DNA from 3 places in the Amycolatopsis sp. NPDC089917 genome. Region 2 is predicted to be linked to each of the others. Evidence: riboswitches for the same ligand, from Rfam matches in the RefSeq annotation. Region 2 holds a riboswitch; each other region holds the start of a gene.

Region 1 (6,750 bases), on a different contig from region 2:
AGTACACGCAGAACCTGGAGAACCCGGACTTCGAGACCGGCACCCCCGAGGCCGACCAGAACTTCCTGCGTGACCTGGTCGCGTTCTACGTGATCTTCGAGGGCATGTGGTTCTACACCGGCTTCGCGCAGATCCTGTCGCTCGGCCGCCGGAACAAGATGGTCGGCATCGCCGAGCAGTACCAGTACATCCTGCGCGACGAGTCGATCCACCTGAACTTCGGCATCGACTGCATCAACCAGATCAAGATCGAGAACCCGCACCTGTGGACCGAGGAGTTCCAGGCCGAGGTCCGCGGCATGCTGACCGAGGCGTGCGAGCTCGAGGTCGCCTACGCCCGCGACACCATGCCGCGCGGCATGCTCGGGCTGTCGGCCGAGCTGATCGAGCAGTACATGCACTTCATCACCGACCGGCGGGCGCAGCAGATCGGCCTCGCGCCGATCTTCGGCGAGACGGAGAACCCGTTCCCGTGGATGTCGGAGGCGATGGACCTCAAGAAGGAGAAGAACTTCTTCGAGACCCGCGTCATCGAGTACCAGTCCGGTGGCGCCCTCGACTGGGACTGACAGTCCACCCGTAGTACATGAAGGCCCCCTTCCTTGCGCCCAGGTACGGAAGGGGGCCTTCATGTACCTGGGCACAAGACGACAGCGGCGCTTCCCGAGCGTCGAGTCCGTGAGGGCCTCCTTGAGGGACTCTGGGTCCCTCAAGGAGGCCTTCACGGACTTGGCACCGGGGGCACCGGGGGCAAAAGGGCACTTTCGGTACTTCCGGGTTCAGGCTCGGGCGAAGTGCGGTTCCGCCGCTTCCAAGCGCGGCACCGGGACGCCCAGCCGCCGCGCTTCGGCCAGGGTGTCCCGGCAGACCTCGCGCGGCTCCTCCGCGTCGGGGTCGGAGTGCGCCGCGAGACTCACGCGCGCCACGGCGACATGAGCGGTCAGCCAGGCGAGAACGGGGGCCGTCAGCCAGGCCGCGCGGAACGGCAGCACGGCGACCCGGTGCCGTCGCAGGTCGAGGCCGCGCGCTTCGAGGAGCGGCAGCAGCTCGCGGCCGGTCAGCAACCCCTCCCGCAGGTCGCCCGCCGACCCGGCCAGCTCGGACAGGGAACCTCGCCGCAGGCCCTGCGAGAGCAGGCCGGCGTCCGACGCGAAATGGACCCACAGCCAGCCGCGGAAGTCCGGCCGCTCCTTGATCCGGAGCCCGGCCGCGCGAAACGCCTGGCGCACGGCCTTCTCCCGATCGGTCGGGGGACGGCCGAGGGTGCCGAAGATGACCGACGGCATCAGCATCCCGCGAAGCACGCCGTTCGCGGCGAAACCGCCACCGGCCTGGGGAAAGCCCCAGGCGATCCGGTCGAGCGGGAGCGGGCCGATCGCGGCCGTCGGCTCGGTCCAGATGTTGCCGAAGACCAGCACCGTGGCCCGGCCGACGCGCGGAGCCAGGAATTCCGTCGCCTCCGGCAGGCGGTGGTGCGAAACGCTGAGCACGATCAGGTCGAAATCGTGGTCCGGCTCCAGTGTCTCGCGGAGGCGCACCGGCCACTTCTCGACGACGCGCCGCCCCCACATCCGGCGCCGCGTATCGAGCAGGTCGAGGTCCACCGCGTCCCCGTACGTCGCCGCGCGACCCGGCCGGACGTAGAACTCGACGTCATGTCCCGCCTTGTGCAGGGCCCAGCCGTAGATGGTGGCGATCACGCCTCTTCCGAACATCAAGATCTTCAAGGTGAACCTCGCGGGGTACGATCGAACTGGAGATTATCTCCACTTCGAAAATATGGAGATGATCTCCAGTTGTCAACGCGAGGGAGCGCATGACCGCCGACAAGCCGCTGCGGGCCGACGCCCGGCGCAAGCGCGAGGCCCTGCTCGCCAAGGCCCGGGAGCTCTTCCAGGCCGGATGCTTCTTCGACCTGCGCTTCGACGACTTCGCCTGCCTGGCAGGCGTGGGCACCGGCACGCTTTACCGCCACTTCCCCACCAGGGAAGCGCTGGCCGAGGCGGTCTACCACGGAGAAGTCGCCGCGCTGTGCGACCGCGCCCGGCATCTCCAGGCCTCGCTGCCCGCGGCGGAGGCTCTGGCGACCTTCCTCCGCGACATGGTCGACCACATAGGCGCCCACGAAGGCCTGGCCAGGACGCTGGCCACGCTCATGGCCGATCGTTCGGGCGCTCTCGCCGAGGGCAGCCGAGCGCTGGAAGAGGCCGTCACCGCCCTGGTGGCCGACGCCGTGCGGGACGGCGCCATTCGCGACGACGTCGACGCCGGAGCCGTGCTGATGGCGCTGCACGGCATCGGCGCGGCCCATGACCGTCCCGGGTGGCGGGCCGAGGCCGACGGTGTCGTCACCCTTCTGCTGGACGGGCTGCGCCGCTCACGCTGACCGACTTTGCTCACATTCGAGCAGTCCCGTAGCGGGCCTCGGTACGCTCCAGGGTGCTACTGGTTCGCCCGGCCTCCCAGGCCGGTCGAGGTAACAGGGAACCCGGTGAGAATCCGGGACTGCCCCGCAGCGGTATGTGGGAACGAAAGCCGTCACCGTGCGAGACACGGTAAAGCACTGGGTATGGCACCCGGGAAGCGACGGCCGGTAGGAGCGAGCACGTCGCCCACGAGTCCGAAGACCTGCCCGTGGTACGCGCGCCGACGGCGTGCGTGAGTCCGGGCCTCGTGGGATGGGCACGACCGAACGGCGGTCACTCCTGCGCGCGCTCCGGGCTCCGACGACAAGCTCGCGAGGAGAGAGCTGTGACCGAAATCGGCACGACAGTGCTGGGCTATCCCCGGATCGGACCGGACCGGGAACTCAAGCGTTCGCTAGAACGCTATTGGGCTGGCAAGATCGACGAGGCCGGACTGCTGGACACCGGCCGCGCGCTGCGCACCCGGACCTGGCGGGAACTCAAGGACGCGGGGCTGGATTCCGTCCCGTCCAACACGTTCTCCCACTACGACCAGGTGCTCGACACGGCCGAGCTGTTCGGGGCGCTGCCGGAGCGCTTCACGACGCTCGGTCTTTCGCCGCTGGACACCTACTTCGCCGCCGCGCGCGGGGTGCAGGACGCGCCGGCGATGGAGATGACGAAGTGGTTCGACACGAACTACCACTACATCGTCCCCGAACTGGGCCCGGACACGACGTTCTCGCTCACCGGCACCAAACCGCTGGACGAGTACCGCGAGGCCCGCGCGATCGGCGTCGAGACCAGGCCGGTGCTCGTGGGCCCGGTGACGTTCCTGCTGCTCGCGAAGGCGACCGAAAGCGCCCCTGAGGGCTTCCGACCGCTGGATCTGCTCGACAACCTCCTCGACGGCTATGTCGAACTGTTGCGGCGCCTGCACGACGAAGGCGTCGAGTGGGTCCAGTTCGACGAGCCCGCGTTCGCGGCGGACCGCACCGAGAAAGAGCTCAACGCGCTCATCCGCGCCTACCACCGGCTCGCGAAAGCGACCGCGCGGCCGAAGATCCTGGTCGCCGGGTACTTCGGCGGCCTCGGCCGCGGTCTGGGCGTGCTCGCCCGCTCCCCGATCGACGCGATCGCCGTCGACCTCGTCACCGACGAGTCCTTTGTGGACGCCGTCGTGGCCGAGCCCGCCTTGCGCGACAAGGAGGTCCTGGCCGGGGTCGTGGACGGGCGCAACGTCTGGCGCACCGACCCGGCCCGCGCGCTCGGCCGGGCGGCGACGCTGCTCGGCACCGCGAAGTCGGTCAGCGTCTCGACGTCGTGCTCGCTGCTGCACGTGCCCTACGACGTCGAGCGGGAGGACGGGCTCCACCCGCGTCTCAAGGGCTGGCTCGCCTTCGCCAAGCAGAAGGTCGACGAGGTCGTCCTGCTCGGGCGCGCGTTGAAGGAGGACGGCGTCGATCTGTCCGCCGCACGTGCCGCGGCCGCGGACCGCGCGACGGCGGCAGACCTGGCCGACGCCGAGGTGCGCGCCCGGCTGGAGGCGCTGCGGCCGGACGACACCGTCCGCTCCCCCTATGCCCGGCGCGCGGCGGCACAGCAGGCCGCGCTGGACCTGCCGCCCTTGCCGAGCACGACGATCGGCTCGTTCCCGCAGACCACCGAGGTCCGCAAGGCGCGGGCCGCCCACAAGGCGGGGTCGCTGGACGACGCGGGCTACGAGGCCGCGATGAAGGCGGAGATCGAGCACGTCGTCCGGTTGCAGGAGGACCTCGGCCTGGACGTGCTGGTGCACGGCGAACCCGAGCGCAACGACATGGTGCAGTACTTCGCCGAACGGCTGGCCGGGTTCGCCGCCACCGACTTCGGCTGGGTGCAGTCCTACGGTTCGCGGTGCGTCCGGCCGCCGATCCTGTACGGCGACGTCTCGCGTCCGGAGCCGATGACCGTCGAATGGGCTCGCTACGCGCAGAGCCTGACCGGCAAACCCGTCAAGGGGATGCTGACCGGTCCGGTGACGATCCTGGCGTGGTCGTTCGTCCGCGACGACCAGCCGCTGGGCGAGACCGCCCGCCAGGTGGCGCTGGCCATCCGCGACGAGGTGCACGACCTGCAGGAGGCAGGCATCCGCGTCATCCAGGTCGACGAGCCGGCGCTGCGGGAACTGCTCCCCCTGCGCGCGGCGGCGCACGAGGCGTACTTCGCGTGGGCGGTTTCGTCGTTCCGCCTGGCGACGTCCGGCATCTCCGACGCGACGCAGATCCACACGCACATGTGCTACTCGGAGTTCGGCGAGGTGGTCAAGGCGATCGACGCGCTCGACGCCGACGTCACCAGCATCGAGGCCGCGCGGTCGAAGATGGAGGTCGTCACCGACCTCGGCGCGGCGGGCTTCGGCCGCGGTGTCGGGCCCGGCGTGTACGACATCCACTCGCCGCGCGTCCCCGGCGTCGACGAGGTCAGCGGGCTGCTGCGGACCGCTGTCGGCGCCGTGCCCGCCGAGCGGATCTGGGTCAACCCGGACTGCGGCCTGAAGACCCGCGGTTACGCCGAGGTCGAACCGGCCCTGCGGAACCTGGTCGCGGCCGCCCGGGCGGTCCGGTCCGAGCTGGGCTGACCGTTCCGTGAAGGACTCCTTGAGGGACTCTGAGTCCCTCAAGGAGTCCTTCACGGACTTCCGCCGAGGTATTGTCAGGACGTCAACAAGGGTGCGATGGTGGAGCGGTAGCCGGTCTCAACGGGGAGATGGTCACCATGGCGAACACCGTCGAAAAGGTCACCGGAGCGCTGCGCGAGCGGGTCCCGCCGCTCACCTCGATCCCCCTGCCGCGTTCGGTGGACCAGCGCTGGCTCGGCGCGACCTGGCCGGTCCGCGAACTCGCGCCCGCCCCGCCGGGCCTCAAGCCCGTCCTCGGCGACGAAGGCCCGCCGGTCATCGGGCACGCGCTGGACTTCATGCGCTTCGGTATCGAGTTCGGCCTCAAACGCCACGAGACCTACGGCCCGGTGTCGTGGATGGGCGCGTTCGGCCGCCGCATCGTCACCCTCTCCGGCCCGGAGGCCACACAGATCGCGCTGGTGAACAAGGACAAGGCCTTCTCCCAGGAGGGCTGGAAGTTCTTCATCGAGCAGTTCTTCGACCGCGGCCTGATGCTGCTCGATTTCGGCGAGCACCATCTGCACCGCCGGATCATGCAGGCGGCGTTCACGCGGCAGCGGCTCACCGGGTACGTCGACCAGATGGGACCGGCCCTGCGCGAAGGCATCGCCGCGTGGGCGGACCGGCCGAACCCGCGGATCTACTGGTCCCTCAAGCAACTCACGCTCGACGTCGCGACGCGCGTGTTCATGGGCATGCGATCGGGTGACGACGCGGCCGCGATCAACCGCGCGTTCGTGAACTCCGTGCGCGCGGGCACGGCCATCGTGCGGTTCCCCGTTCCCGGCGGCCGTTGGGCGGCGGGTTTGCACGGCCGCAAGGTCCTCGAACGCTACTTCGCGGCGAATCTGCCCGCGAAACGGGCGAGCGACGGCGACGACCTCTTCACCGCCCTGTGCCACGCCACCACCGAGGACGGCGACCGCTTCACCGACTCCGACGTCGTGAACCACATGATCTTCCTGATGATGGCGGCGCACGACACGTCGACCATCACCAGCGCCGCCGCCGTCTACCACCTCGCCAAGAACCCCGGATGGCAGGAACGCGCGCGCCGGGAGTCCCTCGCGCTCGGCGACGACGTGCCGGACATCGAGGCGCTGGAGTCCCTGAAGACGCTGGACCTGGTGATCAAGGAATCCCTGCGCCTGGTGGCCCCGGTTCCTTCCCTGGCAAGGAAAACCGTGAAGGACACGGAAGTCCTCGGGCACTTCGTCCCCGAAGGGACACTGGTCGGGGTTTCGCCCACCGTCAACCATTTCGCGCCGGAGCACTGGACCGATCCGATGCGTTTCGACCCGGACCGCTTCGGCGAGGAACGCCGCGAGGACAAGTCGCACCGGTACGCGTGGATGCCGTTCGGCGGTGGCGCGCACAAGTGCATCGGCCTGCATTTCGGGACGTTCGAAGTGAAAGCGCTGCTCCACGAGATGCTGCGGGCGTATCGGTGGTCGGTCCCCGACGGCTACACCGCGCGCTGGGACTACGTTTCTTTGCCCGTTCCCGCGGACGGCCTGCCGATCCGGCTGACCGCGCGCTGAAGCCGGTCGACGGACAACCACCAACGAGTACTCTTGGTAACTTCCGGTCACCACTCGTGTAGCGCGATCACCCTTTCAGCCGGTAGACACCCCGGATCGCGCGTGATGCCGTGGCACTACACCCGGTCGGCTCATACCTAGT
Region 2 (6,750 bases):
ACGTGATCGGCTCCGGCGCCGGTGACCCGCAGAAGTACGACCCGAAGGCCAGCAGGGAGACGCTGGACCATTCGATCCCGTACATCTTCGCGGTCGCGTTGCAGGACGGGGAATGGCACCACGAGAAGTCCTACGCGCCGGACCGGGCCGCGCGCCCGGACACCGTCGAACTCTGGCAGAAGATCAGCACCGTCGAGGATCCCCACTGGACCGAGCGCTATCACGCGCCCGAACCGGCGTTCGGCGGCCGTGTCGAGATCACCCTCGCCGACGGGACGGTGCTGTCGGACGAGATCGCCGTCGCCGACGCCCACCCGGCCGGGGCACGGCCGTTCGCCCGCGAGCAGTACATCGCGAAGTTCCGCACGCTCGCCGACGGCGTGATCACTCCCGAGGATCAGGACTGGTTCCTCGACACCGTCACCCGGCTCGGGGAGCTTGACGCGGCCGAGGTCGCCGGAATCGCGCTTCCCGCCGGACTCGACAGCACGCCGGCGAGCAAGGGGATCTTCTGATGCTGCACGCCACCACCAGTCCCGCCGAGAAACGCGCCGCGTTCCGAGCCGGACTGAACTCCGGCGCCTTGCAACGCTTTCCGGGTGCCTTCAACCCTCTGAGCGCCAAACTCATCGAGCGGCGTGGCTTCGAGGGTGTCTACATCTCCGGCGCGGTCCTGTCGGCCGAACTCGCCCTGCCCGACATCGGGCTGACCACGATCACCGAGGTCGCGGGCCGCTCCCAGCAGATCGCCCGTGTCACCGCGCTGCCCGCGCTGGTCGACGCCGACACCGGATTCGGCGAGCCGATGAACGCCGCCCGCACCACCCAGTTGCTGGAAGACGCCGGTGTCGCGGGAATGCACCTGGAAGACCAGGTCAACCCCAAACGCTGCGGCCACCTCGACGGCAAGGACGTCGTGGAGCGCGACGTCGCCGTCCGGCGGATCACCGCCGCGGTCGCGGCCCGGCGTGATCCGGACTTCGTCATCGCCGCCCGTACCGACGCCGCCGGGGTGAACGGTCTCGACGACGCGATCGACCGGGCGAAGGCTTACGCCGACGCCGGGGCCGATCTCATCTTCCCCGAAGCGATGCGCGGACCGGCCGATTTCGAACGTATGCGGGCTTCGGTCGACGTTCCGATCCTGGCGAACATGACCGAATTCGGCAAAAGCGAATTGCTGGATGTGAAGACCTTGGACTCGCTAGGGGTGAACATCGTCATCTACCCCGTCACCCTGCTCCGGCTCGCGATGGAAGCCGCCGAGAACGGCCTGCGCACCATCGAAGAACAGGGAAGTCAGGAGAGCCTGCTTCCGCGGATGCAGCACCGGCGCGACCTGTACGACCTGCTCGACTACAACTCCTACAACGCTTTCGACGAGAACATCTTCAATTTCCGCGTCTAGATTTCCTGGGACGCCCGAATTCCTTCAAGGGGACAACCATGTCCGCACCCACTGTCTACAAAGGACTTGCCGGGGTCGTCGTCGACACCACCGAGGTGTCGATGGTCAACCCCGACACCAACTCCCTGACCTACCGGGGATACCCGGTCCAGGACCTCGCCGCGCGCTGCTCGTTCGAAGAGGTCGCGTACCTGCTCTGGCACGGCGAACTACCCGACGCCGCCCAGCTGGCCGCGCAGAACGAGACCGAGCGGGCGCAGCGTGATCTCCCGGCCGACCTGGTGACGACGTTGCTCGCGCTGCCCGACACCGCGCACCCGATGGACACGCTCCGCACCGCGGTGAGCATCCTCGGCGCGAACGACCCGAGCGAGGACGACAACTCGCCCGAAGCCAACCACGCCAAGGCGTTGCGGCTTTTCGCGGTGCTGCCCGCGGTCGTGGCCATCACCCAGCGCCGCAGGCACGGCCTGCGCCCGCTCCCGCCGCGCGACGACCTCGGATACGCCGAGAACTTTCTCTACATGACACTCGGTAAAGTGCCGGAACCGGTGATCGTCCGCGCGTTCGAGACGTCCTTGGTGCTCTACGCCGAGCACAGCTTCAACGCCTCCACCTTCACCTCGCGCGTGGTCACGTCCACGCTGTCGGACCTCTACAGCGCCGTCACCGCGGGAATCGGCGCGCTGAAGGGCCCGCTGCACGGTGGCGCCAACGAAGCCGTGATGGCCACGTTCGAGGAGATCGGCTCGGCCGACAAGGCCGAAGCGTGGCTGAAGACCGCACTGGCCGAGAAGCGGAAGATCATGGGCTTCGGGCACCGGGTCTACAAGAGCGGCGACTCCCGTGTCCCGACCATGCGCCAGGCGCTGCAGGAGGTCGCCGAACTCCGCGACGGGCACGAACTGCTCGACCTGTACGAGGCGCTGGCCCGGGCGATGTACGCGGAGAAGGGCCTGCACCCCAACCTCGACTACCCGGCTGGCCCCGCGTATCACCTGATGGGATTCGACACCCCGGTGTTCACCCCGATCTTCGTCGCCGCGCGGATCACCGGCTGGACCGCCCACATCACCGAACAACTCGCGGCCAACAGCCTCATCCGTCCGTCGAGCGTCTACTCCGGTAAGGCGCAGCGCGCCATCGAGCGTCCTTGATCGCCGGGCCGGCCACGCTCGATGGCGTGGCCGGCCCGAAAAGACTTGAGGAAAACCCGAGCGCGAAACGCTACAGTGGCGACGCAGCTGGTTCGGCCGCCGCGAGTTTCACGGTGGTGGTCGAGGCAAGAGGGAACCCGGTGCGAATCCGGGACTGCCCCGCAGCGGTGAGTGGGAACGACCTCCGTCAGTCTCTCCGGAGACAGCACTGAGCCGGGATGGCTTGGGAAGCGACGGACAGTAGGAACCCGGCGTGCGTCGGAACGCCCACGAGTCCGAAGACCTGCCCGCTGTGCACCCCACGACCGTGGGGTGGTGGCTGCGACCTCGCGGGTTGGGTCTCGCCGAATCACGACCGGGTGCCGGTCGTGATTTGTCGCGCGCTCTCGCGGGGTCCACGTGGACTCGCGAAGGAGAGCCCCGTGACCTCGACAACCACAACCAGCCGCGCCACCGTGTACGGCTACCCCCGCCAGGGTGCCGACCGGCAGTTGAAGAAGGCGATCGAGTCCTACTGGGCGGGCCGCGTCGACGCCGACGCCCTGCTCGCGACCGCCCGCGAGCTGCGCCAGGGGAACCTGACGGAACTGCGCGACGCGGGCATCGACGAGATCCCCAGCAACTACTTCTCGTTCTACGACCACGTCCTGGACACCTCCTGGATGCTCGGCGCGATCCCGCAGCGGCACCTCACCGCGGTCCCGGACGTGACCACGCCCGCAGGACGGCTGGACCGCTACTTCGCCATGGCGCGCGGCACCGCGGACGCGCCGCCGATGGAGATGACCAAGTGGTTCGACACGAACTACCACTACCTCGTCCCCGAACTCGGCCCGGACACGCGGTTCAGCCTCGACGCGAGCAAGCCGCTCGCCGAGTTCGCCGAAGCTCTCGACCAGGGCGCCACCACCCGGCCGGTCATCCTCGGCCCGGTCAGCTTCCTGTTGCTGGCCAAGGACCCGACCGGGACCGACGGCTTCCGGCCCCTGGACCTGCTGGACCGGATCGTCCCGCTGTACATCGATCTGCTGCGGCAGCTGCGTGAAGCGGGCGCGGAATGGGTCCAGCTGGACGAGCCCGCGCTGGTGACCGACCAGCCGTCCGACGTGCTGGCCAAGGTCGAGGAGACCTACGCCGCCCTCGCCCGCGAGGAAGCGCGCCCGAAGATCCTCGTGGCCTCCTACTTCGACCGGCTCGGCGAGGCACTGCCGGTGCTGGCCGCCGCGCCGGTCGAGGGCCTCGCGATCGACTTCACCGGCGCGGCCGCGGCCAACGTCGACGGGCTCGCCGCCGCGGGAGGTATTCCCCGCAAGCGCTTGGTCGCCGGGATCGTCAACGGCCGCAACATCTGGGCCGCGGACCTGACCGCCGCCCTGACCACGCTCGGCACCCTGCTCGGGCTGGCGGGCACCGTTGACGTCGCCGCGTCCTGCTCGCTGCTGCACGTCCCGCTGGACGTCACCCTGGAAACCGACCTGGACCCCGAGATCGCCGGCTGGCTCGCGTTCGCGCGGCAGAAGCTCGAGGAGATCGTCACCCTGCGCCGGGGCCTGACCGAGGACCGCGGCGCGATCAACAACCTCCTGCACGTCAACGCCAGCCGACTGGCCTCGCGCGCGGCGTCACCGATCGTGCGGGTGCCCGCCGTCCGCGACCGGGTCGCCGCGATCACCGACGCGGACCTGCACCGCGCGGCCCCGTACGGCAAGCGCCGCCAGGCACAGCAGGATCGGCTGCGGCTGCCGGAGCTGCCGACGACCACGATCGGTTCGTTCCCGCAGACGGGTGAACTGCGCAAGGCGCGCGCGGCGCTGCGGGCGGGCAAGCTCGACCGTGACGCCTACCAGGAGGCGATGAAGGCCGAGATCCGCGCGGTCATCGCCGAACAGGAACAGATCGGCCTGGACGTGCTGGTGCACGGCGAGCCGGAACGCAACGACATGGTCCAGTACTTCGGCGAGCAGCTCACCGGATTCCTGGCCACCCAGCACGGGTGGGTGCAGTCCTACGGCACCCGCTACGTCCGGCCGCCGCTGATCGTCGGCGACGTCGCGCGCCCCGAGCCGATGACCGTCGCCTGGGCCACCTACGCCCAGAGCCTGACCGAGCGGCCCGTCAAGGGCATGCTGACCGGCCCGGTGACCATGCTCGCGTGGTCGTTCGTGCGGGACGACCAGCCCGAAGGCGACACCGCCCGCCAGGTCGCGCTCGCCCTGCGGGACGAAGTCGTCGACCTGGAGAACGCCGGGATCAAGGTCATCCAGGTCGACGAGCCCGCGCTGCGCGAAACCCTGCCGCTGCGCACGGCCGACCGTGCCGCGTACCTGGAGTGGGCCGTGGCGTCCTTCCGCCTGGCGACCTCGGGCGTGCGGGACGAGACGCAGATCCACACGCACATGTGCTACGCCGAGTTCGGCGACGTGCTGCAGGCGATCATCGACATGGACGCCGACGTCATCAGCCTGGAAGCGGCCCGGTCGAACATGGCCATCGTCGCCGACCTCGCGCGTGCCGGATATCCCAACGAGGCGGGTCCCGGGGTGTGGGACATCCACTCGCCGCGGGTCCCGTCGGTGGAGGAGATCGCCGGCCATCTGCGGACCGCCGCTTCGGCGTTCCCCGCGGACCGGCTGTGGGTCAACCCCGACTGCGGGCTCAAGACCCGTGGCTACCCCGAGGTGCGGGCGACCTTGGCCAACCTGGTCGAGGCCACCGGCCAAGTGCGGGCCCGTTCGTGACGGCTGGCTCTATCGTCCCGCGGCGGGTGGCCCTCCCACCCGCCGCGGTACCCGCGCAGCGGACCGCTCGCCCGCGTACGGTCCGTGACCGTCTCGCCTCCGGCACACCGATGATCTCGCTGGAGTTCATGCCACCACGCCCGACCGACGACGCGGACCGGATCTGGCAGAACGTCCGCAAGCTGGAGTCGCTGCGACCGGGATTCGTCTCCGTCACCTATGGGGCAGGCGGATCCACCCGGGACAACACGATCGCCGTGGCCGCCCGGATCGCCAGGGAGACCACCATGCTGCCGGTGGTGCACCTCACCGCCGTCGACCATTCCGTCCGGGAGCTGCGGTCGTTCGTCGGGCAGCTCGCCGACGCCCGTGTCGTCAACGTGCTCGCGTTGCGCGGCGACCCGCCCGGCGACGTAGACGGCGAGTGGAAACGACATCCGGAGGGACTCGCCTACGCGAGCGAACTCGTCGGGCTGCTGCGTGATCACGGCGACTTCTGTGTCGGCGTGGCCGCCTTCCCGCATCGTCATCCGCGTTCGATGAGCGTCGAGGAAGACACGGCGCGCTTCGTCGCGAAATGCCGGGCGGGCGCCGACTACGCGATCACGCAGATGGTCTTCGACGCCGAAGACTACCTGCGGTTGCGGGACCGGGTCGTCGAGGCGGGCTGCGAAACACCGATCATCCCCGCGCTGATGCCGGTCACCACGACGCGGACGATCGCGCGGTCGGAGCAGCTGTCGGGCGCACCGTTCCCGCCGCACCTGGCGGCACGGTTCGCCGCCGTGGCCGACGACCCGAAAGCCGTCCGCGCGCTCGGCATCGAACAAGCGATCCTGCTCGCCCGCCGCCTGCAGGCGGAAGGCGCGCCCGGGCTGCACTTCATCACGTTCAACTACGCCAAGGCCACCACGGAGGTCGTCGCCGAACTCCCGGGACCCGGCTGATGCCTCCCAAGCCGCGCCGGATCCGGGTCGATGGAACCGAGCTGGTCGTGCTGACCAAAGCCGCCTACGAAAGCCTGGACGGCCAGCGACGCCAGGCAGGCGCGCAGGGCGCTCGCGTCCGGGCACTGCGCGGTCAGCTCGACCAGCTCAACGCGTTCGTCGACCGCCTGGAAAAGGTCGCGGCTGCCCTGCCCGCCTGCCCGCCCGAGCTGCTCGCCGAACTCGCGAACCGCCCGGGCCGCGACGGCGACCGCGGGGCCTGAAACCTTGGTGTGGAACGACAAAATGCCCGAAGGGCTTGGTGTGAAATGATGAAGATCGACCGGTCACCGCTGCCCGGCCTCGACCGCCCCAGTCCCGTCACGAGACCGGACGTCGGGCAACTCAAGATCATGGGCGTCCTGAACGTCACCCCGGATTCGTTCTGGCAGGGCAGCAGGTACGACGCCACCGAACGGGCGATCTCGGCCGGGGAGGAGATGTTCGCGGACGGCGCCTGG
Region 3 (6,750 bases), on a different contig from region 2:
AAGCCCGCACGACGCGGGTGATCGCCGACAGCTGGAGCGCGGCGACGGCGGGGACGAGCACGCCGGGCCCGCGATGCCCGGTCGCGGCGAGCACCATGAGCACCAGCAGCGAAGGGAACGCCAGCACGAGGTCGAGCGAGCGCATCACCGCCTCGTCGGCCCACCGTCCGCGCCCGGCCGCGAAGAGGCCGAGCGGTAGGCCGACCAGGTACGCGAGCCCGAGCGCGGCGACGGTCATGCCGATCACGGGAAGGCCGCCGGTGAGGATCACCGCGAGCGCGTCACGGCCGAGGACGTCGGTGCCGAGCGGATGGGCGGAATCCGGTGGCTGCCAGGGCGCCCCGACGGACACCGCCGGGCCCGCGACCATCGGTCCGGCCACCGCGAGCAGCACCGGGACGGCGAGCAGTATCCAGCCGAGCGTCCGGCTCACCACGTGACCAGCTCCCGGCGCGGGGTCAGCCGGTGCGCGACCAGATCCGCGACCAGGTTCCCGACCACGACGACGCCGGCGAACACGAGCACGTATCCCTGCACCTGCGGGATGTCCCGGTTCTGCACGGCTTCGACGAAGCCGGTGCCCATACCGGTGATCGCGAACAGGGATTCGACGATCACCGTGCCGGTCAGCAGCCCTTCGACGGCGCGGGCGAGTTGCTGCACGGCGGGGGCCGCGGCGGCGGGCAGGAGATGCCGCAGCACGAGGGTGCGTTCGGGCAGGCCGAGCAGGCGCAGATGCTCCGCCACCTGCCCCCGCGTCTGCTCCGCGACGCCGACCCGGATCTGCCGGGCCACGTCGCACAGCTGACGGCCGACGAGCACGATCACCGGCAGCACGAGCACCGCGGGCCGCGCGGTCAGCTCCGTTCCGGCGGCGGTGGCGGGCAGCAGCCCGGTGTAGACGGCGAATCCCGCGACCAGCAGCAGTCCGAGAACGAACTCGGGGATCGAATGCAGGAACAAGGTGACGGCCGTGAGCACCCGGTCGGTCCGGGAGCCTTCGCGGACACCGCACGCCACCCCGACGCCCAGCGCGAGCGGGACGAGCACGAGCAAGGTCACCCCGGCGAGCACCGCCGTGGCGGCGAACCGGCGGCCGATCTCGTCCGTCACCGGGGCGCCCGTGACGAGTGAGCGGCCGAGGTCGCCGGTGACCAGGCCCGAGAGCCAGTGCCCGAACCGGTCCAGAAGTGGCTGATCGAGGCCGAGTTGATGGCGCACCGTCGCCATCTGCTCCTCGGTGGCCTGCTCTCCGAGCACGACCGAGGCCGCGTCGCCGGGGAGCAGCGAGGTCACGGCGAACGTGGCGACCAGGACGAACAGCGCCTGCACCACGGCGAACCCCAGCCGCTGCAAGGCGTATCCGGGCACGTCAGGACAGGCGGGCGCGGTCGAACCTCGCCCAGTCGAAGGTGTTCGGCGGTGCGGTGACCAGCCCGGACACCCGCTTCGACGCCGCGATCGTCCAGGTGCTGAAGCCCCAGGCGAGCAGGCCGCCGGACTCGTGCGTGATCCGCTGGGCGTCCCCGAACAGCGCCAGCCGGGCACCCTCGTCCGCGGTGGCCGCCGCACGATCCATGAGGGCGTCGAACTCCGGCGAGGTGAAGCCGTTGACGTTGTTCGACCCTCCGGTGCGGAAGCGCTGGTTGAGGAATGTCGGCACCGGCAAGGTGGCCGTGCGGGTGAGCGCGGCGACGCCCTTGGTCTTCGTCTCGCCGAAGTACGTGCTCGACGCGCGCGTGTTCGGCGTGACCTTCAGGCCGAATTCGTTCAGCTGCTGGGAAATCAGTGTCGCCGCCGTGGGGAAGCCGGGATCGACGTCGCTGGTTTCGACGGCGAAGGCCAGTCCCTCGGCGCCCGCTTCCCGGACGAGCGAACGGGCCAGGCCCACATCGCGCGGCCGCTGGGGAATGCCGGTGGCGTAACCGCGGAGTCCCTTGCCGAACAGGTCGTTGCCGATCTCGCCGCGCCCGGCCAGCGCGACGCGGTTCAGGGCTTCCCGGTCCACTCCGGACAGTACGGCGCGCACCAGCCGCGGGTCGGCGAACGGCGGCTGGGTCAAGCGAAGGATCAGGCCCTGCATGGTCGTGCCCTTGGCTTCGAGCAGCGACACACGCCCGTCGCCCGTCAGCCGAGCCGCGGTGCCGGCGGCCAGGTCGTGGGCGTAGTCGACCTGCCCGGACAGCAGCGCGTTGACCCGCGCCGTTTCGTCGTTGACCGGGACGAATTCGAGCTCGTCGAGGCTCGGCGCACCGTCCCAATAGGACTCGTTCTTGCGGAACACCGCCGCGCCGCCGGGGGTGAACGAGACGAAGCGGAACGGCCCGGAGCCGACCGGCGCGCCGAACGCCGTCGTCCCGGCGGGCACGATCTCCGCGCCCGGCGCGCCCCACCCCGACGGGAATTCGAAGTCGGGCGCGCTCAGCACCAGCTCCAGTTCGGTGGCTGACACGGCCTTGCTGCGGCCGAAGTCCACCTTCGCGAAGTACTGCCGGGACGAGGAGGCCAGCGCGGGGTCGGCGATCCGCCGGAAGCTGTACAGGACGTCGTCCGCGGTGACCGGACGTCCGTCGTGGAAAGCCGCCTGTCGCAGCCGGATCCGCCAGCGCGTCCCGGAGCCGTCGCTTTCCCAGGATTCGGCCAGCCGCGGCCGCAACGAGGTGTCGGCGTTGTAGGCGACCAGCGTGTCGAAGAGCGCTTTGGCCCGCGCCTGGTCGACGAACAGCGAAACCTGGGTGGGGTCCAGCGTCTCCTTCGAACCACCCGCGGCGAACGCGACCCGCAACCGGCCCTTGTCCGCGGGCGCAGCCCCGCAGGCGGCCAACGGCGCGAGGGCGGCCAGGGCGAGCAAACGCCGGCGGCCGAACGGATGACGCGTCACAGTAACCTCCGGGACATCGAGCACTGTCCCGGGCGCGCGAGCACGTCGAACGGGACCCCGCTCCGCACTCCACGACAGTTGGGGCTGGCAGTACCCGGCGGGCAGTCCGGCTCACGGCGTACTGCCGTTCACGGTTGCGGGTCAGCGCCGGATTCGCACCGGCTTCCCCCGACGGGCACTTTCTTACGTTGTGGCGCACACGGTAACCCATGGAGATCCTGTGCTACACAGGATCAAGATCACGAAGGGGAGCGCGGTGGACGAAAAGCTCGCGGCAGGCTGGGTGCGACGGTGGGACCTTCAGCAGGAACGCTATATCGCGGACCGTGAAGAGCGGTTCGACGTGCTGATCGACGTCGTCGAACACGGCTGCCGCGACGTCGCCGAACCGCTGGTGCTGGACCTCGGCTGCGGGCCCGGCTCACTGGCCACCAGGCTCGCCCGGCGCCTGCCGCACGCCCGGGTCGTCGGCGTCGACAACGACCCGTTCCTGCTCGCACTCGCCAGGGCCGGCCGTCCGGAGACCGCGAACATCGAGTACGTCCGGGCGGATCTCGCCGAGGACGGCTGGCTGACGTGGCGGACGATCGACGCCGCCGTCTCGACGACCGCCCTGCATTGGCTCAAGCCGGATCGCCTCGCCGACGTCTACCGCGACCTCGCGGGCGCGCTGCGAGCGGGCGGGGTGCTCGTCAACGGCGACCACTTCTACGACGAGCAGCCGGGCATCCGCGAGTTCGCCGAGGCCGTCAAGAACCGCCGTGCCACCCGGGCCGGGGTCGAGGCCAACGAAGACTGGAAGAGCTGGTGGGCCGCGATCGCGGCCGATCCCGCCCTGCGAGCGGAGTTCACGGCGGAGGAACTGGGCGGCATCTCGACCGGCTACGGCAACAGGCTCAGCCCGCAGGAACACACCAGGCTGCTCCGGGAGGCGGGCTTCGCGGAGGTGGCCCCGGTGTGGCAGTTCGGCGACGACTACGTCCTGACCGCGCTGCGCTGACCTGGTGGTTTCCCCGGCGGGAAGGCCGGGTATGCGTGATCATGACCGAGTTTCGCCACACCGCCACGATCGATCTGCCCGCCTCCGAACTGTTCGACTACCTGCGTGAACCACGGAACCTGCCGCACTTCTTCCCGCAGCTGAGCCAAGCCGAGCCCGAGGGCGGCGACGCCGTCCATGTCGAGGCCGAAGTGCACGGTGAGCACGTCGAAGCGGAAGCGTGGCTGAAGGTCGACGAGGAAAGCCGTTCCTTGAGCTGGGGATCCGAAGGCCCGAACGACTACCACGGCCGGCTGTCGGTCGAAGACGCCGGTGCGAACGCGGCGCGGTTGACCGTGACCTTGAGCAGCGTCCGCGAGGCAGGGGAGGAGGAAGTCCAGCGCGGACTCGAGGAGACCGTCGCCGCGCTGGCGCACACCGCCGTCGCCGACTCCGACGTCGAGGCCGCCGAAGAGCAAGGCGGCTGGGCCGGGCGCTGAACGACGACTCCGGCGGATCCTCGCCGGAAGTGTGCGCTAGATTTAGAAAATGGTGAATATGACGGGCGTGCTCCGCCGGGGCGCCCAAGAACTGCGGTACGGAGACCTCGCGGGCGAACTGCGTCCTGTCGTCTTCACCCACGGCGCGGGCATGGACCACCGGATGTTCGACGCCCAGGCGCGGGCGCTGCACGAACGCGGCCATCGGGTGGTCATCTGGGATCAGCGCGGGCACGGCGAGTCGGTTCTCGCGCCGGGTTCCCGCTTCACCGCGGCGATCGCGCTCGACGACCTGACCGCCCTGCTCGACCATCTCCGTCTCGATCGTCCGATCCTGATCGGGCACTCCCTCGGCGGCAATCTCGCGCAGGCGCTGGTCCGCCGCCTTCCCGAGCGCGCGGGCGGTCTCGTCGTCGTGGACTCGACCTGGAACGCCGGTCCGCTCAGCGCCGTGGAGCGGCTCCTGCTGAGATTCGCCGCGCCGTCGCTGGCGCTCGTCCCCGCCTCGCGGCTTCCCGGTCTCATGGCCCGCGCCTCGGCCGTGACGCCGGAAGGGATCGCCGAGTGTGAGGCGACCTTCGCGCGCATGCCCAAACACGTCTTCCTCGACGTCTGGCGAGCAACCGTGTCGCTCGTCGACCCGGAGCCGGGGTACCGCACGCCCGTTCCGCTCGGCCTGATCCGGGGCGAGGACGACCGGACCGGCAACATCGCGTCCGCGATGCCTCGCTGGGCGCGAGCCGAGGGTGTGACCGAACAGGTCGTTCCCGCCGCGGGGCACGTCGTCACCTTGGACGCGGCGGACAGGTCCACGAAGGCCATCGTGGACGTCATCGACGGCTGGGAGCCCGCGGCATGACCGTCGCCGACGATCGCGAAGTGTTCGTGACCACCATGGGCGACTTCCTCGCGTCGTGGAACCTTCCGCGCGCGACCGGCCGTGTCTACGGGCAACTCCTGCTCAAGGCCGACCCCGTGTCCCTCGACGCGCTCGGCGAGGCCCTCGGCCTCAGCAAAGGGGCGGTGAGCGTCGCGGTCCGCGAACTGGTCTCGTGGGGCCTCGCCCGGACCATCCCGCAACCGGGCAGCCGCCGCCTGCTCGTCGAGGCGGTGGGCGGGTTCGAGCAGCTTCTCGCCGCCAGCCACGAACGGACCCGCGCCTTCATCCGGGTGCTGCGAGGCGGGACGCGAAGCGCCGAAGACGAGAAGGCCGCCGCCCGGCTTTCCGAGGTCGCCGGGTTCTTCGAGTCCTATGTGGACGCCGGGGAAGAGATGCTGCGGAGCCGCCGCTCCTCCACGGCGACCTGAAGCCGGTCGATTCAAGGACCGGAGGTCCTCAGAGGGTGAGGTGGTCCAGGAGCCAGCCGATCAGGCCACGGACGGCACCGGAGGTGAATCCCTCCAGAAGGGTGCGGAGCAAGGGGCGGGGCGCGCGGCGCCGGATGCGGGGCATGGGATTCCTCCGTCGTTCCTGGTCTGGTGACCTCGGCCGGTTTCGTGACCACCACTGTGTGGCCCCGGGCCGCCGTGCGGGCGAAACCCGGAAAAGTCCGGAATCCCGGTCGCGAAAGCCCTGCTCTGCGCCGGTTTCCGGGTTCCGGTGCCGGAAATCCGGAGACAGAAGCTCGCTCAGGGCTGTCCGAGATCCCCCAGGAGGATTTCCACGGCGCCGTCGAGGTCGCCGTTGTCAGCGTGCCGAGCCGCGAGGCTCGCGCGAGTGGCCTGCGTGACGGCGTGGTCGGGGCCGAACCTCTCCATTTCGTCGGCGAGCCGCTCCTTAAGTTCTTCGATGAGCGTGCTCGCCGGTTCGCCGGCTTGGCCGCGCCACCAGGCCAGCTGAGCGAGCGTGGTGTGCGTGAGAGGGTGCCCCTCCCCGAGAACTTCCCGTTGGTCGGCCAGCAAATCCCGCAGGACGTCCACCGCGCCGCGGGCGCCCTGTGCTTCGCCCGACGCTTGCGCGAGTTCGAAGCGGATGGCGAACGTCGTGGGATGCCGGTCGCCCAGCAGGGCCCGCTGCATGCCCAGCGCGTGGTTCAACGCGGTGATCGCGTCGGCGGGATCGCCCGCTCGCCGACGTGCGGCACCGAGCCGGTACAGAGCTCTGAGCGTCGTGGGGTGTGCCGGCCCCAGGATCCGCATCTGGTGCGAGAGCACCGACTCCAGTTCGGCCACCGCGGGAGCCATGTCGCCCGCCAGGCCATTCCACCAAGCGAGTTCGGAACGGGCGAGAAGGGTGTCGGCGTGCTCCGGCCCCAGCCGGGTGTGCGCCTGGTGGTGCAGGCTTCGCATGGCTTCGAGCGACGGTCCGGGATAGTCCGTGGATCCGGCGCCTTCGGCGATCCTGAACAGCAAGGGGTGGGCCGACTCCTGCCAGAGAAGCTCTTCCGCGC

The links. A riboswitch is a leader RNA that binds a small molecule or an ion and turns the genes downstream of it on or off. The one in region 2 is predicted to bind cobalamin.
Region 1: linked by a shared signal. The riboswitch ahead of metE (5-methyltetrahydropteroyltriglutamate--homocysteine S-methyltransferase) and the one ahead of metE (5-methyltetrahydropteroyltriglutamate--homocysteine S-methyltransferase) in region 2 are both predicted to bind cobalamin.
Region 3: linked by a shared signal. The riboswitch ahead of AB0N89_RS21685 (ABC transporter substrate-binding protein) and the one ahead of metE (5-methyltetrahydropteroyltriglutamate--homocysteine S-methyltransferase) in region 2 are both predicted to bind cobalamin.

Annotation. Positions count from the first base shown of each region.
Region 1 covers NZ_JBFBGL010000100.1:13,545-20,294, reverse strand. The annotation lists gene AB0N89_RS38790 (ribonucleotide-diphosphate reductase subunit beta) at 1-569, shown strand, start outside; gene AB0N89_RS38785 (2-dehydropantoate 2-reductase N-terminal domain-containing protein) at 780-1,727, opposite strand; gene AB0N89_RS38780 (TetR/AcrR family transcriptional regulator) at 1,817-2,386, shown strand; cobalamin riboswitch at 2,430-2,651, shown strand; gene metE (5-methyltetrahydropteroyltriglutamate--homocysteine S-methyltransferase) at 2,752-5,025, shown strand; gene AB0N89_RS38770 (cytochrome P450) at 5,163-6,608, shown strand.
Region 2 covers NZ_JBFBGL010000022.1:104,918-111,667, forward strand. The annotation lists gene AB0N89_RS18305 (MmgE/PrpD family protein) at 1-515, shown strand, start outside; gene prpB (methylisocitrate lyase) at 515-1,408, shown strand; gene AB0N89_RS18315 (bifunctional 2-methylcitrate synthase/citrate synthase) at 1,447-2,565, shown strand; cobalamin riboswitch at 2,652-2,871, shown strand; gene metE (5-methyltetrahydropteroyltriglutamate--homocysteine S-methyltransferase) at 2,988-5,303, shown strand; gene AB0N89_RS18325 (methylenetetrahydrofolate reductase) at 5,330-6,250, shown strand; gene AB0N89_RS18330 (hypothetical protein) at 6,250-6,513, shown strand; gene folP (dihydropteroate synthase) at 6,559-6,750, shown strand, end outside.
Region 3 covers NZ_JBFBGL010000029.1:30,228-36,977, reverse strand. The annotation lists gene AB0N89_RS21695 (ABC transporter permease subunit) at 1-436, opposite strand, end outside; gene AB0N89_RS21690 (ABC transporter permease) at 430-1,371, opposite strand; gene AB0N89_RS21685 (ABC transporter substrate-binding protein) at 1,373-2,881, opposite strand; cobalamin riboswitch at 2,960-3,099, opposite strand; gene AB0N89_RS21680 (class I SAM-dependent methyltransferase) at 3,138-3,881, shown strand; gene AB0N89_RS21675 (SRPBCC family protein) at 3,923-4,360, shown strand; gene AB0N89_RS21670 (alpha/beta hydrolase) at 4,410-5,219, shown strand; gene AB0N89_RS21665 (MarR family transcriptional regulator) at 5,216-5,668, shown strand; gene AB0N89_RS21660 (tetratricopeptide repeat protein) at 5,990-6,750, opposite strand, start outside.